3 regions of the Kitasatospora sp. NPDC048296 genome follow, and region 2 is predicted to be linked to each of the others. Evidence: riboswitches for the same ligand, from Rfam matches in the RefSeq annotation. Region 2 holds a riboswitch; each other region holds the start of a gene.
What was found. A riboswitch is a leader RNA that binds a small molecule or an ion and turns the genes downstream of it on or off. The one in region 2 is predicted to bind cyclic di-AMP.

Region 1 (10,179 bases), on a different contig from region 2:
TACGGCGGGGCGGGCGGCGGGGGAGCGGCGTGCTGGGCGGGCCGGTTCGCGCGGTCGCGCCGGTGGCTCCGGCGGGGCAGCGGCGGCGGGGTGTCACCGGTGGCGGGGGGCCGGCCGGTGGGTGGGGTCTCCACCAACGGGTGGCCGGCCGTCGGGTGGCCGGCGGGAGCGGCCGGCCGGAAGTCGGGGCTGAACGCCCGGTCGTCCGGTCCGAGGCCGGGGACGGTGGGCGGCAGCGGCTCGGTGAGCAGGGCGTTCGGCAGCAGTATGACGACGCGCACGCCGCCGTACGGTGAGGGCGCCGAGCTGAGGGTGACCCGGAAGCCGTACTGCTCGGCGAGCCGGCCGACGGCGGCCAGGCCCAACTGCGGTACCTCGCCGAGCCGGGAGACCTCCAGGGTGCTGCCGCCGGCGAGCGCGGCGGCGGCCTTGGCGACGGCCTGTTCCGGCATGCCGACGCCGCCGTCGTCGATCTCGATCACCGCGCCGTTGTGCACCGGCATCAGGGTGACGAACACCTGGGTGCTGGGCGGGGAGTAGCGGGTGGCGTTGTCCAGCAGCTCGGCGATGGCGTGGATCAGCGCCTCGGCGGCGGCGCCGACCACCGCGGTCTCGATCCGGCTGCGGACCACCACCCGCTGGAACGGCAGGATCCGCGACTGGGCGCCGCGCACCACGTCCTCCAGCGTGACCGGTTCCGGCCAGTGCCGTCCGGCCCGGGCGCCGCACAGGACGGCCAGAGTCTGGGCCAGCCGGGCCTGTTGGGCGGCGGCGTGGTCGGCCTTGAGCAGGCCTTCCAACAGGGCCGGGTCGTCGTGGGTGCGCTCCATCTCGTCGAGCAGCGCCTGCTGGTCGTGGGCCATGACGAGGATGCGGCGGGCGACGCTGAGGAAGGCCCGCTGGGTGGAGGCGGTGAGCTCCTGCTCCTGCTGGACGGCGGCCAGGTCAGCGCCCCGGCGGGAGAGTTCGGCGGTCAGCTGGTCCTGGAGCCGGGCGAGTCCGTCCTGCAGCCGGTCGGCCCGGCCGCGGTGGGTGACGGACACGGCGCGGTACCGCGCGGCGGCCACGAGGGCGAGGACGGCGAGTACGCCGGTTGCCGTTACGGACCACTGAGTCATCGTCACGCCGCGAATTCTAGGGTGATGATCCTACGTAGGTGTGAACGGATCTCGCCAAGTGACCGGATCTCGTCAATATCGAGTCAATACGCCGTCAATCCAGCGTCGTTCGACCCCGATCGCGGGAGTCCGACGAGATCCGTGATCGTCCGTCCAGGGCCTTCCGGCCCGGGTCGACGGTACGGGTGATGGCCGATTCGCGTCCCGGGATGTGAGGGGTGTGTGTGCACGGTGTTGCGGAACGGACGGGGTCCGGTGCGGGAGCAGCGGCGCCGCGTCGTCCGGCCGGGGCCGGCGCTGTCTCTTGGGGCCTCGTGCGGCTCAACCGGTCACGGCCGGACCGGACGGACCGGCCGTACCGAGCCGCCGCACCAGCACCAGGGTGCGGTCGTCCGCGACGTCCTGCGCGACGGTGCGCACCAGCCTGCTCGCCGCGCCCCGGACCAGCTGCTGCTGCGGCCGGTGCGTGCGCACCTCCGGCTCGGCGGCGGCCAGCAGCCGGCCCACCCCCTCGTCCAGGTCCCGGCCCGGCACCTCCACCAGGCCGTCGCTGAACAGCAGCAGCGAGTCGCCGTACCCCAGCCGCCCGGACACCGGCGGGTACGGCGCGCCCGGCACCAGGCCCAGCGCCGGACCGCCGTGCCCGGAGGGCTGCCAGCCGTTCCTCCGGCAGTACCGCACGGGCGGCGGATGGCCCGCGTTGAACAGCCGGTAGCGGCCGGTCGCCGGGTGCAGCGCCAGGTGGACGGCGGTGGCGAAGTCGTCCTCCCAGCCCATCCGGACCAGGTGGTCGTTGGCGGCGGGCAGGAACGCCTCCGGCGGCACCCGGCCCAGCAGCATCGCGAAGGCGCCCGACAAGTGGGTCGACCGGGCGGCCGCCCGACTGCCCTTGCCCGACACGTCCACCAGCACCAGTTCCAGCAGGTCCTCCTCCGGGCGGTGGGCGCAGAGCAGGAAGTCCCCGGAGAAGGAGGCGCCACCGACCGGGGCCAGCTCGCTGTCGAAGTGCCAGTCCAGCAGCCGCTCCGGGAGGCGGGCCAGCGTCCGGTTGTGCTCGGCCAGCTCCAGCAGCATCGTGTCGCCCTGGGTGCCGCGCAGCCCCAGCCGGTGCCGGAACCGGTTCGCCGTCAGTACCGTCGCCCCCGTCGCGGCCAGCACCACCGTCACCCCCAGCCGCACCCCGCGCGGGTCCTGCACCGCCGCCCCGAGCCCGCTGCCCGCCAGCGCCGCGCACACCAGCACCAGCAGTTGCCCCCGCCGCAGCACCAGCCCGCCACCCACCACCGGCAGTACCAACGCCGACGGCGGCCACCCGTACGGCATCAGGATCGGCAGTACCCCCAGCACCACCGTCACCCCGAGCAGCACCCCCAGCGCCACCCGCCCCGCCCGTATGTCCCCGTCCAGCAGCCGCCCGTACCACCGCCGCACCCTCGCCATCAGTGCGGGCATCGGGACCTCCGCCAAGCGTGGGCGGTCCCCTGTCATGACCACCAGTCAGCCCGCCACACTAGCCCGTTCACCCCCACCAACCCCCCCAACCCCCACCCGCCCCGCACCAGAACCCGGCCCTCCCGACCGCCGGCCTTCCGATCGCCCTGCGCCAGAAGTCGGCGGGCCCGACTTCCTACTCCTCTTCCTCCGCCTTCGGCCAGGTGCGGAGGCCGGTGGTGAGGGTGGTGACGAGGCGGTCGTGGGTGGTGGTGAGATCTTCGGCGAGTTGGAAGGCGCCGGTGATGGAGAGGGAGGCGAAGCCGTGGGCGAGGGAGCGGACGGTGCGGGCGGCGTGGATGGCCTCGGGACCGTCGAGGCCGTAGGAGCGGAGGACGGCGATGATGACGCCGACGAGGCGGGTGGCCGCGCGGGTGAGGTCGTCGTCGGGCTGGGGGGCCTGGGGGAGGGCGGTGTAGCGGTGCGGGTGTTCGGTGGCGTAGGCCTGGTAGGCGCGAAGAACGGCGGTGACGGCGTCGTCGCCGCTGCGGCCGACCGCGGCCTCGGCGAGCCGGTCGGCCAGTTCCTCGGTGACCCGGACGGCGATCAGCCGGCGCAGTTCGGTCAGGCCTCCGCTGACGTGCTTGTAGAGGGAGGGGGTGGCGACTCCCGCGCGGGCGGCGACGGAGGCCAGGGTGAGGGCCTCGGCGCCCTGCTCGTCGATGAGGGCGAGGGCGTGGTCGACGACCTGGTCCGGGGTCAGTCCTACTCGGGGCATGGGTTCGGTTTCTCCGTACGGCTGCGGTTCGGCGGGTTCGGCGGGCTCAGCGGGTTCAGGCGAGCTCGGCGGGTTCAGGCGAGCTCGGCGAGGAAGGGCAGCAGGGCGTCCGCGACGGCCTGCGGGTTGTCGGCCATCGGGTAGTGGCCGGACCCCTCGATCATCACCTTCCGGGTGCCCAGCGCCGCGGCCTGCCGCTCGGCGACGGCCGTCGGGTCCGGGAAGTCGGGGTCCTTGCTGCCCATCAGGACGAGCGAGGGGCAGCGGACGGCCGCGCACCAGCCGATCGGCGCGGAGTCCCCGGTGACGTGTCCGCGGGTGGCGGTCTTGCGCCCGGGGGTGCGCAGGTCGGCGACCAGCCCGGCCACGTAGGTGTCGAGGTCGGCGGGTCGGGGGCCGGGGAAGGCCATCTTGCGCAGGTAGAAGCCCCAGACAGCCGGCCAGTGGACCATCGCGCTGCCCATGACGGCCATCACGCCGCGCATCAGGGCGTTGGCCCGGTGCTCGACGAAGGCGTCGATCAGCGCGATTCCGGCGACCCGCTGGGGCGCGTCCCCGGCGAGCTTGACCACGGTCGCCCCGGTGTAGGACTGCCCGACCAGGACGGCCCGCTCGATGCCGAGGTGGTCGAGCAGGGCGAGGACGTCGGTGGCGACGGCGGCCGGGCTGTAGTCGTCCCAGACGATCGAGGACTCGCCGAAGCCGCGCACGTCCATGGTGATGACCCGGCGCCCGGCGGCGGTGAGCAGCGGGTGCAGGTGCCGGTAGGCGCGGCGGCTGTCGAGCATTCCGGGGAGCAGGACGACGGGGGTGCCGTCGCCCTGCCGGGTGTCGTCGAAGGCGATCCGGCCGCCGGGGACGTCGAGGTACTGGGTGCTCGGGGTGATGGTGCCGTTCACGGTGGTCCTCCACGGGGTCGGTGCTGCCGATAGCCATAAAGCTATGGCTAATAGCCTTAGCCGTCAACCCCTTCCCCCGGTGTCCCGGGGACGGCTCAGACCCCCTCGGCCCGGAACGGGTCGTGCTCGCTGAGCAGCTTCTCCAGTCGGGCCTGGTCGACCCGGGCGACGGTGTCCGAGGACTCCTGCCGGTCCCGGATCACCTTGGCCAGCGTGAATGCGGAGGTGACGGTGTAGAGCAGGCCGATCCCGAGGAAGGCCCTGGTCCACCCGCCGACGGGCAGGTGGGCGACCCCGACGGCGAGGGCCGAGCCGGAGATCGCGAACGAGAGGACGGCCTGGACGAAGTACGCGGCCGTGGTGCGTGACTGCATCGGTGCGCTCATGCCGTCAGGATGTGGGGGTGCGGCCGGGTCGCACATGAGTAGGAGTACTCAGATGGGCTGGGCGAATGACGGTTCGTTCGTCGGCGTCCGACCACCTGCTCCCCAGTCGTCCCGGACGGATGGCTTGGAATCAGGGCCTCCTAGGATTAACGTTTGATAACGCAGCGCGGTCGTCAATGCCGTACCCAGACGGCACCGTGCGCCGTCGCCTAATCCCGCCGACCGGCCTCCGGGCAGGTCAGGGAGCCGGGGAACCACGTTCCTTGGGGTGAATCGGCGGGGCCCCGGCCCGGCCGTAGGAGACCTTCCTGCTCCGAACCCGTCAGCTAACCCGGTAGGCGCGAAGGAAGGAAAGGAGCGCGCCTCCGTGGCGTCGACGCACACCCCGGCACACCCGGCCGGCCCCGCAGCCGGTACCCAGCTCCTCGACCACCCCGGCCCGGACGGAACCGAGTCGCTCGGCACCGACGACTTCGCCCCGGAGGCCGAGGCCAACCGCCACCGGATGCCGCGTCAGACCCGCGGGGCCTCCCCGCTGCTCGGCGTCACCGCCGTCGCCGCCACCCTGGGCGCCACCGGTTTCGCCTCCGCCACCCCGGCCGCCGCGCCCGCCGTCGAGGCCGCGGACGAGGCCCCGGTGACCCTCGCCGCCGACCCGGGCCTCGCGCTCGCCGCCCGCATCCAGCAGCAGGCCGACAGCCAGCGCACCGCCGCCGAGGAGAGCGCCCGTCTGGAGGCCGCGAAGGAGGCTGAGGCGAAGGCCGCCGCCAAGGAGGCCGACGCCAAGCGCGCCGCCGACGAGGCCGAGCGCGCAAAGGCCGCCGCCCTCACCCTGCCGGTGAAGGACTACAACCTCTCCGCCCACTACGGGCAGAGCGCCCGCTACTGGGCCCACCTGCACACCGGCCTGGACTTCGCCGCCGACACCGGCACCCCGGTCTACGCGGTGGGCCAGGGCACCATCACCTCGGCCGGCTGGTCCGGCGCGTACGGCTACCGGATCGTCGAGACCCTGCCCGACGGTACCGAGATCTGGTACTGCCACCTCTCCTCGATCATCAAGGGCTCCGGCGCGGTCGGTTCCGGCCAGCAGATCGGCAAGGTCGGCGCGACCGGCAACGTCACCGGCCCGCACCTGCACCTGGAGGTCCGCCCGGGTGGCGGCGCCCCGGTCGACCCGGAGACCTGGCTCCAGCAACGCGGCCTCAACCCCTGACGGGAACCACCTGAACCCCTGACGGGAGCCCCCGACGGGAACCGGGGGCCCTGACGCGACGCCCGAGGGCCCCGGACACCCGGGGCCCTCGGCCGTTCACTCCGCCGACTCCGCCGGCAGCTGCGCCAGGTAGGCGTCGATCTCCTCCGCCCCCGGCTCCGGCGCGAGCTCCGGGAACTCCTCCACCAGCAGCCGCGGCAGCCCCGGCACCGTCCACTCGCCGATCAGGTCGAGCGCCACCTCGGCCGCCGCCGTCTCGAACTCCCCGAAGTCCCCGGCCAGTTCGTCCGGCATCGGCCGCCCCAGCGCGTTCAGCTCTGCCAGGTTGCGGTAGCTGCGCCGCATCAGGCCGTGTTCCAGCAGCCGCCGCGCGCCGTCGGTGGCCATGCCGACCGACAGCACCCGGCCCGGTCCCCAGCCCTGCTCGTCCGGTTCGTCCAGCCAGCCGGTCGGCACCAGCGCCTCGAACCCGGCCAGCCGTTCCTCCTCGCCCAGCCCGGCGAAGCCGGCCAGCCAGTCCCGCACCGCCGCCTCGTCCGTGGTGTCCACCCCGTGGGCGTGCAGCAGCACCGCGTACAGCCGCGGCCAGGTGACCAGGTCGGCGCGGCGCAGCAGCCCGGCCGCGACCTCGCCCTGCCACTCGGCCTCGGCGTGCAGCCGCTCCTGGCGCTTGGCGTTGAGCCGCTTCGCCGCCCGCTGGTGGTCGACCAGCAGCCGTACGGCGTCGCCGTACGCGAGCGGGTCCGCTTCCGGGGCGGGTTGGACGTAGAGGTGGAGCCGCTCGTACAGCAGGTGCTCCACCGCGTTGGAGGTCAGTTCGGGCCAGCCGTCGTGCATCCTGCCCTCGCCCAGTTCCAGCAGCGCCAGCACCGTGCGCAGCGGCTCCTCGGCCACCGGCGCGCGGTCCTGCTCGGCCGCCCAGTCGAGCAGGTCGGCGGCCCTGGTGCGCGGGGCGAGCCGCAGGTCTTCGTCGTTCATGTTCCGAACGGTAGCCGTCGGACGGGGGTAGGGTCGGCAGCCATGGTCCCCGTACGCCTCACCGGCCCCAGGCTCGCCATCCGCGAGTACCACCACACCCCGGAGGAAGTGGACGCGCTGCACGCGCTGTACAGCGACCCGGAGGTGACCCGTTACCTCCCCTTCGAGCCGCGCGACCGGGAGACCTGCGCCGACCAGATCGAGCTGTACCTGGAGGAGGCGATGGCCGAGGAGCGGGACACCTACCGCCTCGCCGTCGTCCGGCGGGAGGACGCAGAGGACCCGGCGGACGCGCTGCCGATCGCGCACGCCAGCCTCACCCTCGGCAAGTACCGCTCCGCTCACCTCGGTTACGTGCTGAGCCGCGGGGTGTGGGGCCGCGGCTACGCGGGCGAGATCGCCGGGCTGCTCTGCGAGCTCGCCTTCGGCCCGCTCGGGCTGCACCGGCTGGCCGCCCGGGTCGACGTGGACAACACGGCCTCCGCCAAGGTGCTCACCAGGCTCGGCTTCCAGCTGGAGGGGCGGGTGCGGCACGACCTGTACAAGGGCGGCGTCTGGTCGGACTCGTACCTGTACTCGATGCTCGTCGACGAGTGGCCCGGCCCTTCGGTGCCGTCCTGACCCCGGAAGCGGGCCCGGCCGGGGGTTAACCCCACCCCCGATCCGCCGGTCCCCCGGATGCCCCCTGAGCTGCGGCTCGGCCAGACTATGGGGTGTCAGGGAGTACGAACGACCGCGAGAACGAGGGGCCGGGGCCGGAGATGAGCAGCAGTCGAAGCATGCTGGACCAGGAGTGGGACGTCCACGGTGGCTACGGCGACGACGGCCCGGACACCGCCCGGGCCCGCCGCACCGAGCGGCCGCCGGCCTTCTGGCGGGCGCCGTTCTCCGCGCACTACTACCGCGAGATCGGCTACGTGCTCACCGGCCTGCCGGTGGCGATCGCCGGCTTCACCGTCGCGATCACCCTGTTCTGCTTCGGCCTCAGCACCGTCGTCACCGTCCTCGGCCTGCCGGTGCTGGCCGGCCTGACCAACATCGCCCGCGGCCTGGGCCGGGCGGAGCGGGCCCGGGTGCGCGGCATGCTCGGCCTGGACGTGCCCGGCCCGGCGCCGGTGCGGCCGGTCCGCCCGGGCAACTGGGGCGGGATCACCGCGCGGCTGGCGGACGTGGCGGGCTGGAAGGCCGTGCTGTACCAGGTGGTGATGTTCCCGTGGGCGGTGTTCAGCTTCTCCATGACGCTGGTGTTCCTGCTGCTCGGCTGGATGATGGCGCTCTACCCCGCCTACCACTGGGTCTTCCCGACCTACACCGACTGGCACGGCTACCGGCTGTTCGACTTCACCGGCAGCGACCACGTCCGGCACGTCTACTACATCGAGGGCACCTGGCAGATCGCCGCGTTCTCGCTGGCCGGGGTGCTGCTGGTCTTCCTCACCGCGCGGCTGGTCCGCGGCCTGACCAACGTCAACCGGGCCGCCGCCCTGGGCCTGCTCGGGCGCTGAACCCGCCCAGGCCCGCCCGCCGGCTGGCCCGCCGGCCAGGCCCGGTCCACCGTTCGAGGCCCCGCCCGCGCTCCGGATGCGGCCGGGGCCGGCCCGTGTTCGGATGGCCGGGTGGCCGCCGCACGGACCTCCGCGCCGAACCCCGACATCCTGATCACCTCCCGTCCGCTGGACGAGTACTGCGCGATGTTCGGCCTCACCCGCGCCCTGCTCGCCGCCCTGCCCGGGCCGGTGCTGGACTGCCCCGGCGGCGCGGCGGGCCTGGCCGCCGAGGCGCGCGAGCTGGGCTGCCGGGTGATCGCCGCCGACCCGGCGTACGCCCTGCCGCTGCCCGAGGTGGCGGACCACGCCCTGGCGGCCCGGGACTCGATGGCCGCCGCGATGGCGGCCCGCCCGCACCTGTACCCGGCGACCGGCCGCTGCCGGTCGGAGCGCTACCTGCGCAGCTGGGACCGCGCCCGCCGGCTGTTCACCGCCGACTCGGCCGCCCACCCGCAGCAGTACGTGGCCGCCGCGCTGCCCCGACTGCCCTTCGCGGACGGCGCCTTCGCCCTCACCCTGAGCGGCTATCTGCTCTTCGCCTACCCCGAACTGTTCGGCCCCGAGTGCCAGTTGGCCGCACTGGCCGAGCTGGTCCGGGTCACCGCCGCGGACGGCGAGGTCCGCGTCCAGCCGCTGTGCGACGGGTACGGGCGTCGCTGCGGGCACCTCGACCGGCTGCGGTACGCGCTCGGCGAGCACCGGATATCCAGCGAGGTCCGCCGCGTCCCCCGCGGGGACGGCCGCACCCGCCGGGTGCTGGTGCTGCGGGCCGCCGACCACCGCCGCCGGGAGCTCGGCGACAGTCGGATCGGTAATAGCCACTAGCCTGGTTCGGTCCTATACTCGCCCGCATGAGCGAGACCACGATCCGGCCCGCCGGGCCGGCCGACGCCGACCGGCTCACCGCGCTGATCCAGGCCTCCAGCGCCTACCGCGGCGCGTACTTCGCGATGATCGACGGCTACGTCGTGACGACCGACTACGTGGAGCGCCACGAGGTCCGGATGGCCGTGACCGATGACGACCGGCTGCTCGGCTTCTACGCGCTGATCCGCGAACCGGCCGAGCTGGACCTGATGTTCGTCGCGGACGAGGCCCAAGGGCTCGGCATCGGGCGGCACTTGATCACCGACATGCTCGACCGCGCCCGCGAGTCCGGGATCGCGGCGGTCAAGGTCGTCTCGCACCCGCCCGCCGAGGGCTTCTACCGGCAGCTGGGCGCCGAGCGCACCGGCACCCGCCCGCCGCGGGCCAAGACCCCCTGGGAGCAGCCCGAACTGCGCTTCACCGTCTAGGAGCCGTCACCGGCCGGCGGAACGGGCGGTGCCGACGGCACCGACGGCACCGGCGGAGCGGGCCGGGCCGCCGACGAAGGCGGCGAAGCCTGCGCCGGGACGAGTGCCGCCACCTGCAGTCGGGACAGGATCTTCTCCGCCAGCCAACTGCGGTCCGACCCGTACGGAATCCCCCGCGGGTCGACCAACTGCGCCGCCACCGCGTCCCGCAGCCGCTGCGCCTCGGTGCCGGGCAGCCGGGAGAGCAGGCCCCGGGCGGCCAGCAGCGCGTGGTACTGCTCGAAGCCCGAGCGCGGGTGCTCGATCGCGCCCAGCACGCTCGGCAGGTCCGCCAGCGACGGGTCGCCCTGCATCAGCGCGAGCGCCTGGATCCGGCGGCCCTCGGAGCCGTCCGCGAAGAGGTCCCGCACCTGGTCGACGGTCAGCGCCGAGCGCTTCGCGGTGGAGCGGACCTCGGCGACCACGCCCTCCGGCCCGGCGGGGGAGCCCGAGGACGGCGGCAACTGCGCGGCCAGCGCCGCCGGCTGCTCG
Region 2 (10,179 bases):
CCGCCGCCGTGCCGGCCGGCACCCGGGTGTTCGCCTTCGAGACCGAGCACCACGCCTCGCTGCTGCCCTGGGCGCACGCCGGGCTGGAGGTCAGCTACCTGCGGGCGCCGCGCTCGCGGGCCGAGGCGGTGGCCGCACTGGACGCCGCACTGGACGCGGCGCCCGAGGGCCCGAAGCTGCTGTGCGTCACCGGTGCCTCCAATGTGACCGGCGAGCTGTGGCCGGTCGCCGAGCTGACCGGGACCGCGCACCGGCGCGGCGCCCGGGTGGTGCTGGACGCCGCCCAGCTGGCCCCGCACCACCGGGTCTCGGTGCGCGAGCTGGACGTCGACTGGATCGCCTTCTCCGGCCACAAGCTGTACGCGCCGTTCGGCGCCGGGGTGCTGGCCGGGCGCTCCGACTGGCTGGACGCGGCCCGGCCGTACCTGGCCGGCGGCGGGGCGACCCGGACGGTGGCGCGGGAGGTGGACGGCTCGGTGGCCGTCCAGTGGCACACCGGCCCGGCCCGGCACGAGGCCGGTTCGCCGAACGTCATCGGCGCCTACGCGATCGCCTCGGCCTGCCGGGCGCTGACCGAGGCCGGCTTCGACGCGCTGGAGGCCCGGGAGCGGCAGCTGGTCGAGCGGCTGACGGCGGGGCTGGCGGAGATCCCGCAGGTCAAGGTGCTGAACCTGTTCGGGGCGGGCTCGGCCCGGGTGGGCGTGCTGTCCTTCGTCGTGCGGGGCTGGAACAGCTCGCACTTCTCGGCCGCGCTGTCCGCCGAGTACGGCATCGGGGTGCGCGACGGGCTGTTCTGCGCGCACCCGCTGGTGCGCACCCTGCTCGGCGACGAGGACGTCCCCCCGTCCGAGTGCGGGGCGCCCGAGCCCTCGCTGCCGGGCGAGCGAAGCCTGAACGCGATCCGGGTGAGCTTCGGCGCCGGGACCCCGGACGAGCACGTCGAGCGCTTCCTGACCGCCGTCCGCGAGCTGGTCACGGACGGCGCGGCCTGGAACTACCGCAACGAGGGCGGCCGTTGTGTGGCGACTGTGCAGATCGACAGGGGGCGTCGCGAGGGCTGAGCCCTACTCGTCCAGGCCGAGGGCGAAGGCCGCTTCCAGGTCGTGCTGGGAGTAGGTGCGGAAGGCGATCTGGGTCTCGGTGTGGGCCACACCCGGGACCTTGTTGAGCCGGCCCGGGATGACCTCGGCCAGGTCGTCGTGGCGGCGCACCCGGACCATCGCCACCAGGTCGTAGCCGCCGGTCACCGAGTACACCTCGCTGACGCCCTCGATGGCAGCGATGGCCTCGGCGATCTCCGGGATGCGGTCGACACTGGTCTTGATCAGGACGATGGCGGTGATCACTGTTCGGGCTCCTTTGTGGGGTGCCGCCAGCGTATCGGGCCTCAGCGGGGGCGTCTCGGGGGGTGGCCGACGACGGTGCAGGCGTAGAGGAAGCCGGCCGAGAAGCCGATCACGTGGACCAGGTAGGCCACCCCGGGCCCGGCCGAGTGCAGCGACCACCACTGCAGGGCGAACCAGAGGCCGAGCACCAGCCAGGCCGGGAAGCGCAGCGGAAGGAAGAGGAGCAGCGGGACCAGGGTGGTCACCCGAGCCCGCGGGTGGAAGCGCAGATAGGCGCCGAGCACTCCGGAGATCGCGCCGGAGGCGCCGATCAGGACCCGGGTGGCATCCGCCGAGTGCGCCTCGGCGAGGGCGAAGCCGTACGCGGCCAGGCTGCCGGCCGCCAGGTAGAAGAGGAGGAACCTGGGCCGGCCGAGCCGTCGTTCGACGGTGGGACCGAAGACATAGAGGAAGAGCAGGTTGCCCAGCAGGTGCAGCCAGCCGGCGTGCAGGAAGAGGCCGGTGAGGGCGGACACCGCCGGGTGCTTGCCCGGGGTGGGGGCGGCCGGGCAGCCGGGGACGGGGTCGGGCGCCTCGGCGAGCTGTTCGGCGGTCAGCGGGTGTCCGGTCAGCAGTTCGACCGGGACGGCGCCCCAGCGCTGCTCGTACCTCTGCTCGGCACAGAGCCGGGCCTGGCCCCGGCCGTACAGCGGGTTGAGCCCGGCGGCGGGGCCGAGCAGGAAGACCAGCGTGTTGACCGCGATCAGGGCGTAGGTGACCGCCCGGGCGGTCACCGCGGGGCGGCCGTCCCGCGCGTCGGTGTGGTCGGGGGCCGCGAGCGCCATGCGGCCAAGCATCCCTCCGGACGGCGCAGGTGACACGGCGGTTTACGGCAGGTGGACTAGCCCTCACTGTTCCGGCAACCGGTGGTCGTGACGGTTGCCCCAGGCAATAGGCTGGGGGCGGGCATTCCCGCCTCCCGCCGCCGACGCCGGGGCTCCGGGGGGAGCGCCTAGCCCACCCAGGGACCAGCCGAGAGGATCCCCGATGACCGTCCCCGCTCTGACCGCCGAGACGCGCTGGCGCTGCACGCTGTGCAGCAACCTCACCCGCTTCGACGTGACCCGCACCGCGCGGGTGACCGAGTTCCTGCACTTCGACCTGGCCGGCGAATCCAAGGTCGAGGAGACCGAGGTGCTCAGCGAGACGATCGAGTCGGTGCGCTGCCGCTGGTGCAACGCGGTGGACCAGGTCGAGCTGGTGGCCCGTCCGGGCGCCGAGGGCGCGGAGGCCCCCGCCGCGTAGGGCTGATCCCCGCCGCACGGGACAATACAGACAAGACGCACGGAGCGTGACGACAGGGGCGGCCGCGGCCGCACCCGCTGGACCAGGATCGGAGCCGAGGACGTGGTGGACGCAGCGAAGGAGCCCGCCGAAGCGCAGGGGCTTCAGCCCGCTGCGCCGGCACCGGAGCCGGGCGCCGAGACGGTCCCGTCGGAGACCCCGCTCACGGAGACCCCCCTCCCGGCGGCCGCTGCCCCGGAGACCGCGGAGTCCGGTGACTCAGGTGACTCCGGTGATGCCGACGCCGCTTCGGAGCTTGCGGTCGAGAAGCTCGAACGGCCGCTGCCCGAGGGGGTGCGCCGGCGGGTGGTCGGGCTGGCCTCGGACGCGCTGGGCGGGCTGCCGCCCGCGGAGCTGCCGCAGAGCCTGCGTCAGTACGTCAAGTTCACCCCCGCGCGGCGCGCCAAGTACGCGGCCACCGCGCTGGCGGCGGCGCTGGAGTCCGAGCCGGCCTTCCGGGTGCGGATAGCGGAGCGGCTGCGGCTGGGCCAGCCGGATCTGGTGAAGGCGCTGGAGTCGGGCACCGTTCCCAGCGCCGCCGATCCGATGGACGTCGCAGCCGCCGCCTACCTGGTGCGTTCGGCCGGCTGGAGCCGGCTGGTCGCCGAGGCCGGCGAGGAGGCCGAGCGGGCGGGCGCCGAGGACGCGGCCGCGGAGGCCACCCGGCTGGTGGAGAAGCTGCAGGCCGAGCTGGCCGAGGTGCGGGCGGCCGCGCGGACCGACCTGGACCGGCAGCGCGCGGAGTTCGAGGGCGTCCGGCGGGAGGCCGAGTCGCTGCGCAAGAAGGTGCGCTCGCTGGAGAGCGACACCCGCCGGGCGCAGGCCGAGACCCGGCGGGTGACCGGGGAGCTGGAGGCCGCGAAGGCGCAGGCCGTGACCGAGCGCAGCGCGGCCGAGAGCGAGGCGCGGCGGCTGCGGCACCGGGTGTCCGAGCTGGAGAACGCCGCCGAGCAGGGCCGCCGTTCGGCCCGCGAGGGGCGCGGCGTCGAGGACATGCGGCTGCGGCTGCTGCTGGACACCGTGCTGCAGTCGGCGCAGGGGCTGCAGCGGGAGTTGGCGCTGCCGGTCTCCCAGATCCGCCCGGCGGACCTGGTGGAGGCGGTGGTGCCGGGGGCGGCCTCGCCGCACGACGTGGCTCGGCGCGGCCTGGCCGAGGACGATCCGGCGCTGCTGGACCAGCTGCTGGCGATCCCGCAGGTTCACCTGGTGGTGGACGGCTACAACGTGACCAAGACCGGCTATCCGACGCTGCCGTTGGAGCAGCAGCGGATCCGGCTGCTGGGCGGGCTGGCGATGCTGGCGCAGCGCACCCAGGCGGAGGTCACCTGTGTGTTCGACGGGCAGGACCTGGACGTTCCGGTGATCATGGCGCCACCGCGCGGGGTTCGGGTACGGTTCAGTCGGACCGGGGAGACCGCGGACGAGTTGATCCGTCGTCTGGTGCGGGCCGAGCCGCAGGGCCGTCCGGTGGTGGTGGTGTCCACCGACCGGGAGGTCGCGGAGGGCGTGCGGAAGGCGGGCGCGCGCCCGGTGGCCTCGGTGCTGCTGCTGAACCGGCTGGCCCGGCCCTGACCTCGGGTCGGACGGTGTGAAGTCCGGGCAGTGTCCGTTTTGCGAGGGTGTGCGGATCCCGTGAAGTCAGCATGGGGGCCGGAGTTCACGCCTTCGGGGAGTGGCAAAACGGATAGATCTTCACTAGGGTCTGGCGTCAAACCTATTTTCCGGAATCTCATCCGATCAGGTGAGTCCGATGGAAGAAGGAGCCGGTCCCTTGGCCTCCCACCGCCGTCCCAAGCAGCCGAGCCGCGCGCGGGTCTCCGTGCTCACCGCTGCCGCTGCGACCGCGGTCGCCCTCTCCGCCCAGGTGGGCGCGCACGCGGCGCCGCAGCCGAGCAAGGACGACGTCAAGGCGCAGATCGACCAGCTCCAGCAGGAGCAGGAGCAGGCGGCGGAGAAGTACAACGGCGCCAAGGAGCGGGCCGACCAGCTCCGCAAGCAGGCCGACCAGCTGCAGGACCAGGTGGCCCGCAGCCAGGACCAGATGACCCAGCTGCAGACGGGCCTGGCCGAGGTGGCGGGCGACCAGTACCGCACCGGCGGCATCGACCCGTCCGTCCAGCTGATGCTCTCCTCCGACCCGTCCGGCTACCTGGAGAAGGCCTCCAGCGTCCAGCAGGCCAGCGCCAGCCAGACCGAGGCGCTCAAGAGCCTGCTCGACCAGCAGCGACGGCTGGACCAGGAGAAGGCCGAGGCCGCCGCCGTTCTGTCCTCGCTGGACTCCACCACCAAGGACCTGAACCAGGCGAAGTCGGACGTCAATCAGAAGCTGAAGGCCGCGCAGGACCTGCTGAACTCGCTCAGTGCCGCCGACCGCGCCGCGCTGAAGGCCCAGCAGCAGCAGGACGACCGCGCCTCGCGCGGCACGGCCCGGGTCGACCTCAGCAGCCTGCCGCCGGCCAGCGGCTACGCGGCCGTGGCCGTCGCCAAGGCGATGAGCAAGCAGGGCTCGCCGTACGTCTGGGGCGCCACCGGGTCGAGCACCTTCGACTGCTCGGGCCTGATGGTCTGGTCGTACGCCCAGGCCGGCGTCTCGCTGCCGCGCACCTCGCAGGAGCAGGGCAACGTCGGCACCCGGGTGCCCTCGCTGGACCAGGCCCAGCCGGGCGACCTGGTGATCTACGGCAGCGACCGGCACCACGTCGGGATGTACATCGGCAACGGCATGGTGGTCCACGCGCCGCACACCGGTGACGTGGTGAAGGTGATGAAGGCCGACGCGATGCCGATCAACACGATCCGCCGGGTCTGACGCCCCGACACGCCCGAAAGTCCGGGTTCCGGCCCTGTGATCCGCGCCACCCTCCTGCCGGGGGTGGCGCTTCGGGCTTGTCTGTTCCGTGGTCGGCCGGTGAGACCTGATCAGCTTTGCGTGCGGTGGCGATCACCATCGGTCATTTTCACAAAAGAACACGGGTAATCTTCCGTCTTTTTTCTGACAAGGATTTGAACGGATCACGGTTCAGTTACTAGGGTCGTGCCCCGAACCACCGCACTGTCGATCACCCAGCCTGGGTGGCGGCGGTGGTTACCGTCGAGTTCGCGAAACAGCGGGGCAGGTCGAAGCGACTGTCCGACAGGGGAGCCCAGTGGTCGGGGGCGCTGCGGAGCGGAGCCGGGGAACCACGTTCCTCCGGGGTGAATCGGCGCCAGGTCGGCCGGTGGAACGGCCGTGAGGCGTCGTAGGGCATGCTTCCGGCCCGAACCCGTCAGCTCACCCGGTAGGCGGCCGTAGGAAGAAGGAGTCCGCCTTCGTGGCGTCCCATCGTCGTCCCAAGCCCGCCAGCCGCGCCCGTGTCTCGATCCTGACCGGTGTCGCCGCGGCAGCCGTTGCCCTCTCCGCGCAGTCCGGCGCGCACGCCGACCCGCAGCCGACCAAGGACCAGGTCAAGGAGCAGGTCGACCAGCTCAACGAGCAGGCTGAGCAGGCGACCGAGAAGTACAACGCCGCCCAGGAGAAGCAGCAGGCCCTGGAGAAGCAGGTCTCCGGCCTGCAGGACCAGGTGGCCCGGCAGCAGGCCCAGGTGACCGACATGCAGGGCGGGCTCGCCGAGATCGCCGGGGAGCAGTACCGCAACGGCGGCATATCCCCGACCGTCCAGCTGATGCTCTCCACCAGCCCGGACAACTTCCTCAACCAGGCCGGTGCGCTCAACCAGGCCGGTGACACCCAGAAGAACCAGCTGAAGCAGCTCCAGGAGGAGCAGCGCAAGCTCGACCAGGACCGCACCGAGGCCCAGGGCAAGCTCGCCGAGCTGGAGTCCACCACCCAGCAGCTGAAGACCTCCAAGGAGGAGGTCCAGAACAAGCTGAAGGCCGCGCAGGACCTGCTCAACACCCTGACCGAGCAGGAGCGTCAGGCGATCCGTCAGGCCGAGGAGAAGGCCGCGGCCGACGCCAAGGCCCAGGCCGACGCCGCCGCGAAGGCCGCCGCCCAGCAGCAGGCCGCCGCCGACCGTGCCTCGCGCGACAGCGGCCGTACCGACATCAGCTCGGGTTCGGGCTCCTCGGGTTCCGCCACCTCCTCCTCGCCGGTTGCCAAGCCGGCCGCCCCCGGCAGCTCGCACGGTGCCGCCGCGCTGGCCGCCGCCGCGGGCAAGGTCGGCAGCCCGTACGTGTGGGGTGCCACCGGCCCGGGCTCCTTCGACTGCTCCGGCCTGATGGTCTGGGCGTTCAACCAGGTCGGCGTGTCGCTGCCGCGCACCTCGCAGGAGCAGGCCGGCGCCGGCACCCGGATCGGCTCGGACATCTCCCAGGCCCAGCCCGGCGACCTGCTGATCTTCTTCAGCGACGCCCACCATGTCGGCATCTACGCGGGCAACGGCCAGGTGCTGCACGCGCCCAAGCCGGGCGCCTCGGTCCGCTACGAGGCGGTCTCCAACATGCCGCTGGCCTCCATCGTGCGGGTCTGATCTCCGCCCAGGCCGTTTCGGGCCCGGTCCTCCATTGCGGAGGGCCGGGCCTGCGGCTTTTCCGGCGGCTCGGGCGAATGTCCGATTAGTGGTCAAATATTCGGGTCGGGAGGGGTTTGGACTCGCTTGCCCGGACTCGCTAACGTCTGCCACCGGACTCCCGCTCGACGGCCGCCCGTTGGGGCGCGGCCGCGGGGCCGCGCCGCAGGATTGGAGCCGCTGCCGCCATGTCCGTGCACCGTCGTTCCCCACTGCTCGTCCGTGCGCTGGTGCTGACCGCGGCCGCCACCACGGCCCTGAGTGTGACGGCCGGCGGCAGCGCCCAGGCCGCTCCCGGTGCACCGGGCACGCCCGACCTCAGGGACGTCAAGGCGCAGGTCGAGCAGCTGTACGACGAGGCCGAGCGGGCGTCCGAGAAGTGCAACGCCGCGCAGGAGGCGCAGAAGCGGCTCCAGAGCGAGACCGCGCTCCTGCAGGGCGAGGTCGCCGCCGGCCAGGACCAGCTCAACCAGCTACGCGGGGACCTCGCGACCGTGGCCGGGGCGCAGTACCGCGGCGGCGGGATGACCCAGACCGCCCAGCTGATGCTCTCCAGTGACCCCGAGTCCTACCTCGCCCGCGCCCGCACCCTCGGGCAGGCCGCCGAGCGGCAGCGGGAGACGCTGCACGAGCTGGTCAGCCGTCAGCGCACGCTCGACCAGCGCCGCACCGAGACCGCGGGCAAGCTCGCGGAACTGGACCAGGCCCGGCGCTCGCTGGCCGAGAACAAGCAGCAGATCCAGCAGCGGCTGGCCAAGGCCCAGAAGCTGCTCAACAGCCTGGGCGCGGCCGAGCGGGCCCGGATGCTCGTCCAGGACGCCAACGACGCCGAGCGGCGCGCCACCCGCGGCACCGACCGGCTGGACCTCGGCACCACCCCGGCCGCCTCCGAGCGGGGGGCGGCCGCGCTGGCCGCCGCGGTGCGGATGATCGGCTCGCCGTACGTCTACGGATCCACCGGGCCCCGCGCCTTCGACTGCTCCGGTCTGATGTACTACAGCTGGCGGCAGGCCGGAGTGACCCTGCCGCGCACCTCGCAGGCCCAGGCTTTCGCCGGGCAGCGGATCAGCCTCTCCGAAGCGCGGCCGGGAGACCTGGTGATCTTCTACCGGGACATGCACCACGTCGGGATGTACGCCGGCGGCGGGGTGATGGTGCACGCCCCCTACCCGGGAGCCAAGGTGCGGTACGAGAGCGTCAACGCGATGCCGGTCGCGGGAGTGGTCCGGCTCTGAGCGCGACGACCTCCGGCCCGGCCGAGATACCCGGTCGCGTACTGTCCCGGCGCGCCGCGCTGCTGCTGGCGGCCGGCGGGCTGACCCAGCTGTCGCTGCCCCCGGCCGCGCCGCCGGCACCCGGGCGGCCGGCCGACCAGCGGGCCGAGGTGGCCGATCTGCTGGCGGCGCGGGCGCGCTCGCTGCCCGCCCGGTCCGGGCTCACGGGGGCCGAGGCGGTCTACCGCAACCTGGTGCTGTCGCCCGATCAGGGGTCGTCGGCGGCCGACGGGCCGGACCGGCTGACCGCCTCCGTCGAACTGGCGGTGCGGATCGCCGGCTACGACGAGTACCCGGTGGTGTACCCGCGCCGGATCGCGCTGGTCCGGGAGGCGGGTGGCTGGCGGGTCGAGCGGGAGGAGGCCGCGAGCGGGCCCCCGGCGCTGTGGGACCTCGGCCCCGCCCGTACCGCCCCCGGCGCGCACTGCCTGGTGCTCGGCCTGGCCGAGGGGCCGGACCCGGCCGGGCTGGTCGCGGTCGGGGACAAGGCGGTGCCGGCCGTCAGCGCGGTGTGGGGCGGCGCCTGGCCGGGCCGGCTACTGCTCGAACTGCCGGCCACCGAGAACCAGTTCGCCCAGCTGCTGGAAGCCGACCCGGCGGGCTGGACGGGCATGGCGGCGGTCACCGTGGCCGCCCCCGGAGCGCCCTGGCACACCCCGGCGGACCGGGTGGTGGTCAACCCCGAGGCGTTCGGGCGGCTCAGCGACTTCGGCCGGCAGGTGGTCGTCACCCACGAGGCCACCCACGTCGCGACCAGGGCCGACACCCGGGCCTGGACCCCGCTGTGGCTCTCCGAGGGCGTCGCCGACTGGACCGCCTACCGGGACTCCGGCCGCCGCCCCCAGCAGATCGCCCCCGAGCTGGCCCGGGACGTCGCGGCCGGGAAGCTGCCCACCGCGCTGCCCGTCGACGCGGACTTCACCGCCGGTGCCACCGGCATCGCCCAGGCCTACGAGCAGTCCTGGCTCGCCTGCGACCTGATCGCCAGCCGCTGGGGGACCGACCGGCTGGTCGCCTTCTACCGGGCGGTCGGCGCGGGCGACGGGCAGGGCGAGGAGCGGGAGCCCCGCATCGACCGGCTGCTGCGCGGTGAGCTGGGCGTCGGGCTGGCCGGGTTCACCGCGCTCTGGCTGGCCGAGGTCTCGTCCCTGAAGGCCTAGCCAGGGCGGCCGGCGCCCGGCCGGGCCCAAGGGTCAACGGCCGGCGGGGTGGTCGATGCCGTCCAGCAGGTCCTGCTCGTACGCGATGCCCGGGCGGACCGGGTAGGAGGAGGCGGCCGGCAGCGCCGGGGCCTTGTCCAGCACCACGGTGGGCGGCAGGGCCGCCGCGGCGCGGGTGGAGCGCCAGAGCCGGATGCCGGAGAGCACGGCGGCGGTCAGCAGCAGCAGGTTGCGCAGGGTCAGTACGGTGATGGCCCAGGGGTCGCTGGCGAGGATCTGGGTGAACATGGTCGGGAACTCGACCAGCGTCAGCGGACAGGCGATCAGGATCAGCAGCGCCACCGGGCGCTGGCTGGTGCCGCGTACGGTCAGGCAGACCGCGGCGACGCCGATCAGCCAGACCAGGTACTGCGGGCTGATCACCCGGCTGGTCACCACGAAGACCAGCAGCGCGCACAGCGCGGCGTCGTACATGGTGGCCGCGTTGCGGCGGCGGGCGGTGAAGCGCCACAGCAGCAGCCAGAGGAAGCCGAGCACGGTGCCGGCCAACATCACCTTGCTGATCACG
Region 3 (10,179 bases), on a different contig from region 2:
GGTCGGGCGCCGCTGCGGCGGGACGAGCTCGCCGATGGCCTCGCCGACCAGGGCGAGGAGTTCGGCGAGGCGCTCCAGGTCGAGGTGGTCGGGCAGGTCGGCGAGGGAGACGATCCGCTCGCCGTTCGGGCCGGCGACGCAGAAGAGGTCGATCGGCCCGAGGTGCTTCTCGGCGGTGTCGACCAGGGCGGCGACGTCGCTGGGGCGGCGGATGTCAGCGCCGACGCCGACGACGGGGCAGCCCGGCCGGTCGAGTTCGGCGGCGAGGTCCTCGGCGACACCGACGTGGGTGTCGGCGATCAGCATCCCGGCGGCGCCGGCCGCGGTGAACCGGCGGGCGAGGCCGGCTCCCGAACCGCCGTCGAGTACCGCGATGACGACGACTGCCCCGCTGACCCGCATGGTCTGCTCCTCCCTGTGGGCGACACCGCACCGGCGCCCACGCATACTGCGGAGGATCGTAGGCACGACCTGACCCTCCGCAACAGGGATTACCCCGCAGGTGACCAGACTCACGCCTGCCACCTGTCCAAGAGCTGTCCAAGAGCTGTCCACGGACCGTCCACCGGCCGTCCACGGAGCGTTGGCGACCCGCTCGCGCGCCGTTCGCGACGTGTTGACGGTCGGGAACGGTCGGGACGCGCCCGACCCAGCGGCTACGGTCGACCCATGCCTGCTCAGTCCGACGCCGCCCAGCCCGCCCCGCAGCTCTTCACCTGGGAGTTCGCCGCCGACCCGTACCCGGCCTACGCCTGGCTGCGTGAGCACGCCCCGGTGCACCGCACCAGGCTGCCGAGCGGCGTGGAGGCCTGGCTGGTGACGCGGTACGCGGACGCCCGGCAGGCGCTGGCGGACAGCCGGCTGTCGAAGAACCCGGCGCACCACAGCGAGCAGGCGCACCGCACCGGCCGGGTGGGCATCCCGGGGGAGCGCCAGGCGGACCTGATGACCCACCTGCTGAACATCGACCCGCCGGACCACACCCGGCTGCGCCGGCTGGTGTCCAAGGCGTTCACGCCGCGCCGGGTGGCCGAGTTCGAGCCGCGGGTGCAGCAGCTCACCGACCGGCTGATCGACGGCTTCGCGCAGCGCGGCTCGGCGGACCTGATCCACGAGTTCGCCTTCCCGCTCCCCATCTACGCGATCTGCGACATGCTGGGCGTGCCGGCCGAGGACCAGGACGACTTCCGTGACTGGGCCGGGATGATGATCCGACATGGTGGGGGCCAACGCGGCGGCGTGGGGCGGGCGGTGAAGCGGATGCGGGCGTACCTGCTGGAGCTGATCCACCGCAAGCGGGCCGATCTCGGTGACGACCTGATCTCCGGCCTGATCAGGGCCAGTGACCACGGCGAGCACCTGACCGAGAACGAGGCGGCCGCGATGGCCTTCATCCTGCTGTTCGCCGGTTTCGAGACGACCGTCAACCTGATCGGCAACGGGACGTACGCGCTGCTGCGCAACCCGGGGCAGCGGGCGCTGCTGCAGGAGTCGGTGGTGCGCGGGGAGACCGCGCTGCTGGAGACCGGGATCGAGGAACTCCTGCGCTACGACGGGCCGGTGGAGCTGGCGACCTGGCGGTTCGCGACCAGGCCGCTGACCATCGGCGGGGTGGACATCCCGGTGGGCGATCCGGTGCTGGTGGTACTGGCGGCGGCGGACCGCGACCCGGACCGGTTCGCGGACGAGAACACCCTCGACCTGGCCCGAACCGACAATCCCCACCTGGGGTTCGGGCACGGCATCCACTACTGCATCGGCGCCCCGCTGGCCCGGCTCGAAGGACGTGTCGCGCTGGCCACGCTGCTTTCCCGGCTTCCCGATCTGCGACTGGCTGAAACTCCGGAGAATCTCCGCTGGCGGGGTGGCCTGATCATGCGTGGATTGCGCGAACTTCCGGTCGAATTCAGTCCCGAGATCCGGTCTCCACATGCCCTTCCTGAGGCTCCGACACGCTGACTGGGCGTCGTTGACACCCTCCTGATGACGGTGTGAACGCCCATCAATCCGGACAAACAGGTGCAGTTGGTAGGCGATTGATCACGTGCCGTAATTCCGGTGTGATGTCGACGATATGAGCTTGTGATCGGTCTGAGGATCTGTCTAGTCTCCCTGGAGTTCGCAGCTGCGGACCTCGTGCGCGGAACGCCGAATCCTGCCCGCCGCGCCACGGGAAACCGACCAGACCCTTGGGCAGGGGCGGGGGAACCAGGTTTGTTGCCGTCCTCCACGGCTTGGGGTGAAGCCGCCCGAGCGGAACGTTTCCGCGCACGGCGGCCGGGCCACCTCCCGGTCCGAACCCGACAGCTCACCTCGCAGGCGTGCGGAGAGGGACCCTTCATGCTGTTCGTTGGAACTGGCCGTCACCGTCGTCGCACCCAGGCCGAGAAGGCCATCGCCGTCGCCGGTGTGGCCGGCGTCGGACTCGCGATGCCGCTCCTCGCCGCCACCGGCGCCTCCGCCGCCCCGGCCTCCGCCTGGGACTCCGTTGCCCAGTGCGAGAGCGGCGGCGACTGGAGCATCAACACCGGCAACGGCTTCTACGGCGGCCTGCAGTTCACCTCCAGCACCTGGAAGGCGTACGGCGGCACCGCCTACGCGCCGCAGGCCAACCAGGCCAGCAAGGGCCAGCAGATATCGGTCGCCGAGAAGGTGCTGGCCTCCCAGGGCCCGGGCGCCTGGCCGGTCTGCTCCGTCAAGGCGGGCCTGAGCAAGGGCGGTGCCCCGGCCGCGGTCGACACCTCCTCGGACGCCAAGCCGCAGTCCGCCCCCCAGCAGCAGACGCCCAAGCAGCAGGCCCCGAAGCAGCAGGCTCCGAAGCAGCAGACCCCCAAGGCGGACGCGAAGCCCGCCCAGCCGTACGCACCGAAGCACGCCGCCCCGAAGCAGGCCGAAACGCCCGCGGAGCAGCCGGTCCAGCAGTACGTTCCGAAGCACGCCGCCCCGCGTGCCGCCCAGCCGGCCCAGGCCGCCCCGGCCGGCCACGACTACACCGTCCACTCCGGTGACACCCTGTCGAGCATCGCCGCCGTCCAGGGCGTGTCCGGCGGCTGGCAGGCGCTGTACGACGGCAACCGCGGCACGGTCGGCGGCGACCCGAACCTGATCATGCCCGGCCAGGTCCTGCACCTCGGCTGAACCGGTCCGTAGGACCTCGAACAACACCCCGGGGACGAAGGGGGCCGCGCCCGGCCTCCTTCGTCCGCATTCGTCCGCGCCGGGGGGACAAGCTGGGACAAGCAGGTGAACTACCGGGGGGTAGTAGGGCCACACGCTGAGACGGGACCGAGGCCAACGTGGCCCTGGGAGTCCGGGCGGTTAGGCTCTGGGTCGTAACGACTCCGCAATCGTCCCGCTGACAGCACCACCGTCAGCCGGACCCTGCTTCCGCAAGGAGATGCCTCGTGCCGTCCATCGATGTCGTCGTAGCCCGTGAGATCCTCGACTCGCGCGGCAACCCCACGGTCGAGGTCGAGGTCGGCCTCGACGACGGCAGCACCGGTCGTGCCGCCGTCCCGTCGGGTGCCTCGACCGGCGCCTTCGAGGCGCTGGAGCTGCGCGACGGTGACAAGAACCGCTACTTCGGCAAGGGCGTCGAGAAGGCCGTCCTGGCCGTCATCGAGCAGATCGGCCCGGAGCTCGTCGGCTACGACGCCACCGAGCAGCGCCTGATCGACCAGGCCATGCTCGACCTGGACGCCACCCCCGACAAGTCCTCGCTCGGCGCCAACGCCATCCTGGGCGTCTCGCTGGCCGTCGCGCACGCCGCCTCCGAGGCCAGCGACCTGCCGCTGTTCCGCTACCTGGGCGGCCCGAACGCGCACGTCCTGCCGGTCCCGATGATGAACATCCTCAACGGCGGCTCGCACGCGGACTCCAACGTCGACATCCAGGAGTTCATGATCGCCCCGATCGGCGCGGAGTCCTTCTCCGAGGCCGTCCGCTGGGGCGTCGAGGTCTACCACACCCTCAAGGGCGTGCTGAAGGAGCGCGGCCTGTCCACCGGCCTCGGCGACGAGGGCGGCTTCGCGCCGAACCTGGACAGCAACCGCGAGGCCCTGGACCTCATCACCGAGGCCATCCAGAAGGCCGGCTACGTGCCCGGCCGTGACATCGCGCTGGCCCTGGACGTCGCCGCCTCCGAGTTCTACAAGGACGGCGCCTACCAGTTCGAGGGCAAGGCCCTGTCGGCCGCCGAGCTCATCGAGTACTACGCCGAGCTGGTCGCCGCCTACCCGCTGGTCTCCATCGAGGACCCGCTGGACGAGTCGGACTGGGACGGCTGGAAGGCCATGACCGTCAAGCTGGGCGACAAGGTCCAGCTGGTCGGTGACGACCTGTTCGTCACCAACCCGGCCCGCCTGGCCAAGGGCATCGAGACCGGCACCGCCAACGCGCTGCTGGTGAAGGTGAACCAGATCGGCTCGCTGACCGAGACCCTGGACGCCGTCGAGCTGGCCCAGCGCAACGGCTACCGCTGCATGATGTCGCACCGCTCCGGCGAGACCGAGGACGTCACCATCGCCGACCTGGCCGTCGCCACCAACTGCGGCCAGATCAAGACCGGTGCCCCGGCCCGCTCCGAGCGCGTCGCCAAGTACAACCAGCTGCTGCGCATCGAGGAGATCCTCGACGACGCCGCCGAGTACGCCGGCCGCGGCGCCTTCCCGCGCTTCCGCTCCGCGGACCAGTAGGCACAGTCGCTCCGCGGACCAGTAGGCGCAGTCGCTCCGCAGGCGAGTGAGCACAGCAAGTACGAGGGCTGAGCAGCCGAGCCAGCGCAAGCCTGACCGGTGCCCCGCCGCACACCCCGTAGGGTGGACGGCGGGGCACCGTCGCGACCAGGAGGGGATACGGGAGATGGCTGGCTGGAGGATCCCGGGCTTGGCGGCCCGACCCCGGTTCACGAGCCGGGCGACCGTCCTCGTCCTGGTGCTCTGCTCCCTGGTGGCGATCCTCGCCTACCCGACGCGGCAGTTCATCTCCCAGCGCGCCGAGATCTCCGCCCAGCGGGCGAAGGCCGACCACGTGCGCCAGCAGGTCGACCAGCTGCGCCGGGACAAGGCCCGCTGGCAGGACCCGGAGTACGTCAAGGCGCAGGCCCGCGCCCGGCTGCACTACGCGGTGCCGGGGGAGACCCCGTACATCGCGGTGAATCCGGCCGGCCCGGCCGTCCAGCCCTCCGCGCCCGCCGCACCCGCCTCCTCCGGCGGTTCGGCCCAGGCGGCCGCCAAGCCCTGGTACGCCAGCGTCTGGGACTCGGTGGACGCCGCCGACACCGTCGCGCTGGCCCCCGCGACCCCCCGTCCGCTCCCCCCGTCCCCCGTTGGAGACCCCACCCCCCATGACCACTGAGAACCACCCCGCCGTCTCCGACGCCGACGTCGCGGCCATCGCCGCCCAGCTCGGCCGGGTGCCGCGCGGCCTGCGCGGTGTCGCGCACCGCTGCCCCTGCGGCAACCCCGACGTCGTGGAGACGGTCCCCCGGCTGCCGGACGGCACGCCGTTCCCGACGCTCTACTACCTGACCTGCCCCAAGGCCGCCTCGCTGATCGGCACCCTGGAGGCGGAAGGCGTGATGAAGGAGCAGAGCGCCCGGCTCGCCGAGGACCCGGAGCTGGCCGCCGCCTACCAGAAGGCGCACGAGGACTACATCGCCCGGCGCGACGCGATCGAGGTACTGGAGGGCTTCCCGAGCGCCGGCGGCATGCCGGACCGGGTGAAGTGCCTGCACGTGCTGGTCGGCCACTCGCTGGCGGCCGGCGAGGGCGTCAACCCGCTCGGCGACGAGGCGATCGGCATGCTGGAGGACTGGTGGGCCAAGGGCCCGTGCGTCTCCCCGGCCGAGGTCGAGGCGGCCGGTGAGCGGGTCGCCCGCAACCGCGCCAAGGAGCAGGACCACGAGGCCGTGATCGCGGCCAAGCAGCAGAAGACGGCCGAGCGCGCCGCCAAGAAGCGCTCCGCCGAGGAATCCGCCCGGGAGCAGGAGTCCGAGTGAGCATGACCCGCGTGGCCGCGATCGACTGCGGCACCAACTCGATCCGCCTGCTGGTCGCCGACCTCGACCCGGAGACCGGCGCGATCACCGACCTCGACCGTCGGATGATCATCAACCGGCTGGGCCAGGACGTGGACCGGACCGGCCGGCTGCACCCGGACGCGCTGGCCCGCACCTTCGCGGCCTGCCGGGAGTACAAGGAGATCATCGCCGGCTTCGGCGTCGGCCCCGAGCGCACCCGCTTCGTCGCCACCAGCGCCTCCCGGGACGCCGAGAACAGCGACGAGTACGTCAAGGGCGTGCGCGACATCCTGGGCGTCGAGCCCGAGGTGGTGAGCGGCGAGGAGGAGGCGCACCTGTCCTTCATCGGCGCCACCAAGGAGCTGACCAGCGGCCAGTTCCCCGCGCCGTACCTGGTGTTCGACCTCGGCGGCGGCTCGACCGAGTTCGTGCTCGGCGGGGCGGACGTGCAGGCGGCGCGCTCGGTGGACATCGGCTGCGTGCGGCTCACCGAGCGGCACTTCGGCGGCGCCGAGCTGCCCTCGGAGGAGCAGATCGCCGAAGCCCGGGCGCACGTCCGGGCCGAGCTCGACAAGGCCGAGGAGGTGGTCCCGCTGACCGGCGCGGCCACCCTGGTGGGTCTCGCGGGGACGGTCACCACGGTGTCCGCGATCGCCCAGGACCTGCCCGAGTACGACTCCGAGCGGATCCACCACTCCCGGATCAGCCGCGAGCAGGTCGCCGGGATCGCCCGCCGGCTGCTCGGCGCCACCCACGCCGAGCGCGCGACCATCCCCTCGATCCACCCGGGCCGGGTGGACGTGATCGCGGCCGGGGCGCTGGAGCTGCTGGAGATCATGGAGCGGACCGGCGCCGCCGAGGTGGTCGTGAGCGAGCACGACATCCTGGACGGCATCGCCTGGAGTACGGCGTCCTGACGGCCCGCACGGCTTACGGAACCGGCCCCGGCACCCCTTCCTGGGTGCCGGGGCCGGGGCTTGCCCGGGCACGGGCGGAAATGTTCGTGAATTTCTTCACATGGCGATCGGGTCATTCGTCGCACCCCGGGGCCCGCTACGCCCGAATTGTGAGACCGAAGGCCTGTCGGTGGTCACGCCCGCTGGATCGCAGGTCAGGCCTTGCTTGAGGTTTGAAAATCGAAATCACACGCGGGAACCCAGGTGCTGCACGGATCGTTGCTGCTCAGCAGGGTGGTGCTCCGGCGTGTGTTCACGGGGCGCTGTCGGGGGCTGTGAGCTGGTGCGCCGGTGCCGTTTTTGTGGGGGCGGAGTGTAGCACGGGGTGTCCATGCGCTTGTGACCGGGCTCACGAAGGCTGCTCCGGACGGTGCTGGATACTTTCGGATATGAGCACCACGGAGCGTCCTCGCATCCTCATTGTCGGCGGTGGTTACGTCGGCCTGTATGCCGCGATGCGCATCCTCAAGAAGATGCGCTACGGCGAAGCGACCGTCACGGTCGTGGACCCGCGGTCGTACATGACGTACCTGCCCTTCCTCCCCGAGGCGGCCGGCGGCAACGTCGCGCCCCGCAACCTCGTCGCGCCGCTGCGCAGCGCCCTCAAGCAGGCGGAGGTGCTGACCGGTTCTGTCACCGGCATCGACCACGCCCGCAAGGTCGCCACCATCCAGCCCGCGGCCGGCGACAGCTACGAGCTGCCCTTCGAGTACCTGGTCGTCGCGACCGGCTCGGTCTCCCGCACCTTCCCGATCCCGGGTCTGGCGGAGAACGGCATCGGCATGAAGACGGTCGAGGAGGCCATCGGCCTCCGCAACCACGTCATGGCCCAGCTCGACAAGGCCGAGTCCACCACGGACGAGGAGGTCCGCCGCAAGGCGCTGACCTTCGTCGTCATCGGCGGTGGCTTCGCCGGCGTCGAGACGATCGCCGAGATCGAGGACATGGCGCGCGACGCGTCGAAGCTGTACAAGACCGTCAGCCGTGACGACATGCGCTTCGTCATGGTCGAGGCGGCCAACCGCATCCTCCCCGAGGTCGGCCCGGACCTGGGTCTGTGGACCAAGGAGAAGCTCGAGGAGCGGAAGATCGAGGTCTACATCGAGACCTCGATGGACTCCTGCATCGACGGCCACGTCATGCTGAAGAACGGCATGGAGATGGACGCCTCCACCATCGTGTGGACGGCGGGCGTCAAGCCGAACCCGGTGCTGGCCAACTTCGGCCTGCCGCTGGGCCCGCGCGGCCACGTCGACACCGCGGCCACCCTGCAGGTCCAGGGCTTCGACTACGTCTGGTCCGCCGGCGACAACGCCCAGGTCCCGGACCTCGCCTCCGGTGAGGGCGCCTGGTGCCCGCCGAACGCGCAGCACGCCTGCCGTCAGGCCGTCGTCCTCGGCGACAACGTGATCTCCGGCATGCGGGGCTTCCCGCAGAAGGAGTACAAGCACAAGAACCTGGGCGCGGTCGCCGGTCTCGGCCTGCACAAGGGTGTCGCGATCCTCTTCGGCAAGGTCAAGCTGAAGGGCCGCCTGGCCTGGTGGTTCCACCGTGCCTACCACGGCGCGATGGTCCCGACCTTCAACCGCAAGGTCCGCGTCTTCACCGACTGGACCCTCGCGATGTTCCTGAAGCGCGAGATGGTCGGCCTCTCCCAGATGGAGCGGCCGCAGCTGCCGATCCAGGAGGTCACGCCGCCCACCAAGCCCGTCGAGGCCGCCAAGCCGGCCGCCGACAAGGAGCTCGCCAGCAAGTAAGCGACTGGACCCCGGTGTGGGAGCGCCGGGGTATGAGTCGGAGGCCCTCCGCCCGGCAGCGACGCCGGACCACGACCTCCGTGGTGCTCAGCCGGCCGTGCGACCGGGCGGAGTACAGCAGTAGAAGAGCCCCTGCCGAAACCCTCCGGCAGGGGCTCTCGCTGTGTCCGTCGGACCGTCAGTCGGTCTTGATACTCGACAGGATGTCCAGCTTGGAGGCCCGGCGGGCCGGCCAGATCGCGGCCACCAGGCCGACCACCCCGGCCAGCGCCAGGAACAGCGCCAGCTGGCCGTACGGCAGGACGGTGGTCAGCCCGGCGAGGCTGGACTTCAGCGTCCCGTTGATCGCCCAGGCGATGAAGCAGCCGAGCAGCAGGCCGATCCCGGCGCCGAACAGGGAGATCACCACCGACTCCAGTCGGACCATCCGCTTGATGCCCCGGCGGTCCAGGCCGATCGCCCGCAGCATCCCGATCTCGCGCTTGCGCTCGAAGACCGACATGGCCATCGTGTTGATCACGCCCAGGACCGCGATCAGGACCGCCATCCCCAGCAGGCCGTACATCAGGTTCAGCGCGAAGGTGATGACCTGGCTGAAGTCGTCCCGGACGTCCTGCTTGGACTTGACCTCGATCACCGGGTTGGCGCCGGTGGCGTCCTTGAGCGACTGCTTGAGCTCGGCCGTGGCGCCGTCCTTGCCCTTGACCAGGACGTCGGCGATGTACGGCTTCGACTCGTGCTTGGCGATCTCGCCGTTGGCCAGCAGGACCGGGCCGAGCATGCCGCCCTTCTCGTACACGCCGCCGACGGTGAGCTGGCCGCTGGAGCCGTCCGGGAAGGACGCGGTCATCGTCGAGCCGGTGGTGACGTTGAACTTCGCGGCGACGTCCTGGTCCACCAGCAGCTGGCCCTTGCCGAGCGCGGCGCTGGAGCCGCTGGTCAGCTTGACCTCGGCGATCCGGTCGAAGGTGTCCGGCTCCAGGCCGGTGATCACCTGGCGGGCGCCGTTGAGCTTCCAGGAGGTGGCGGTCATCGGCGAGGAGGCCGCGACCCCGGGGGCCTTGGCGATCTGGGCGGGCACCTGGCCGGACAGGTTCATGCCGTTGGCGGCCGAGACGATGTAGTCGGACTTCATCGACTTGGTGACGGCCCGGTCGATGGTGTCGCCGACCGAGGTGCCGATCACGGTGAGGCCGGTGACCAGGGTCAGCCCGATGGTGAGCGCGGCCGCGGTGGCCGCGGTGCGGCGCGGGTTGCGCACCGCGTTCTGCTGGGCGAGCTTGCCCGGGGTGCCGCCCAGCCCCCGCAGCAGCGGGCCGACCAGCGCGACCACCGGGCGGGAGAGCAGCGGCAGCAGGACGAACACGCCGATCAGGGCCAGGAAGGCACCCGCGCCGACCGGCATCCGGCCGCTGTCGTCGCCGGTGGAGGCGCCGTAACCGATCAG

Region 1: linked by a shared signal. The riboswitch ahead of ACGF12_RS31930 (M23 family metallopeptidase) and the one ahead of ACGF12_RS18060 (NlpC/P60 family protein) in region 2 are both predicted to bind cyclic di-AMP.
Region 3: linked by a shared signal. The riboswitch ahead of ACGF12_RS08405 (transglycosylase family protein) and the one ahead of ACGF12_RS18060 (NlpC/P60 family protein) in region 2 are both predicted to bind cyclic di-AMP.

What each region holds. Positions count from the first base shown of each region.
Region 1 is NZ_JBICZB010000076.1:23,262-33,440, forward strand. It holds gene ACGF12_RS31905 (sensor histidine kinase) at 1-1,118, opposite strand, end outside; gene ACGF12_RS31910 (PP2C family protein-serine/threonine phosphatase) at 1,440-2,570, opposite strand; gene ACGF12_RS31915 (TetR/AcrR family transcriptional regulator) at 2,746-3,327, opposite strand; gene ACGF12_RS31920 (alpha/beta fold hydrolase) at 3,402-4,226, opposite strand; gene ACGF12_RS31925 (YiaA/YiaB family inner membrane protein) at 4,322-4,612, opposite strand; cyclic di-AMP (ydaO/yuaA leader) riboswitch at 4,809-4,967, shown strand; gene ACGF12_RS31930 (M23 family metallopeptidase) at 4,980-5,828, shown strand; gene ACGF12_RS31935 (hypothetical protein) at 5,925-6,806, opposite strand; gene ACGF12_RS31940 (GNAT family N-acetyltransferase) at 6,849-7,427, shown strand; gene ACGF12_RS31945 (sensor domain-containing protein) at 7,568-8,311, shown strand; gene ACGF12_RS31950 (hypothetical protein) at 8,423-9,178, shown strand; gene ACGF12_RS31955 (GNAT family N-acetyltransferase) at 9,205-9,648, shown strand; gene ACGF12_RS31960 (hypothetical protein) at 9,645-10,179, opposite strand, start outside.
Region 2 is NZ_JBICZB010000027.1:2,270-12,448, reverse strand. It holds gene ACGF12_RS18090 (aminotransferase class V-fold PLP-dependent enzyme) at 1-1,061, shown strand, start outside; gene ACGF12_RS18085 (Lrp/AsnC ligand binding domain-containing protein) at 1,065-1,346, opposite strand; gene ACGF12_RS18080 (rhomboid family intramembrane serine protease) at 1,388-2,170, opposite strand; gene ACGF12_RS18075 (hypothetical protein) at 2,373-2,630, shown strand; gene ACGF12_RS18070 (NYN domain-containing protein) at 2,733-4,241, shown strand; gene ACGF12_RS18065 (NlpC/P60 family protein) at 4,441-5,478, shown strand; cyclic di-AMP (ydaO/yuaA leader) riboswitch at 5,817-5,970, shown strand; gene ACGF12_RS18060 (NlpC/P60 family protein) at 5,981-7,138, shown strand; gene ACGF12_RS18055 (NlpC/P60 family protein) at 7,366-8,412, shown strand; gene ACGF12_RS18050 (hypothetical protein) at 8,562-9,611, shown strand; gene ACGF12_RS18045 (glycosyltransferase 87 family protein) at 9,645-10,179, opposite strand, start outside.
Region 3 is NZ_JBICZB010000008.1:125,299-135,477, forward strand. It holds gene ACGF12_RS08395 (SDR family NAD(P)-dependent oxidoreductase) at 1-402, opposite strand, end outside; gene ACGF12_RS08400 (cytochrome P450) at 670-1,959, shown strand; cyclic di-AMP (ydaO/yuaA leader) riboswitch at 2,170-2,336, shown strand; gene ACGF12_RS08405 (transglycosylase family protein) at 2,341-3,138, shown strand; gene eno (phosphopyruvate hydratase) at 3,405-4,694, shown strand; gene ACGF12_RS08415 (septum formation initiator family protein) at 4,885-5,355, shown strand; gene ACGF12_RS08420 (DUF501 domain-containing protein) at 5,327-5,998, shown strand; gene ACGF12_RS08425 (exopolyphosphatase) at 6,001-6,936, shown strand; gene ACGF12_RS08430 (NAD(P)/FAD-dependent oxidoreductase) at 7,365-8,732, shown strand; gene ACGF12_RS08435 (ABC transporter permease) at 8,911-10,179, opposite strand, start outside.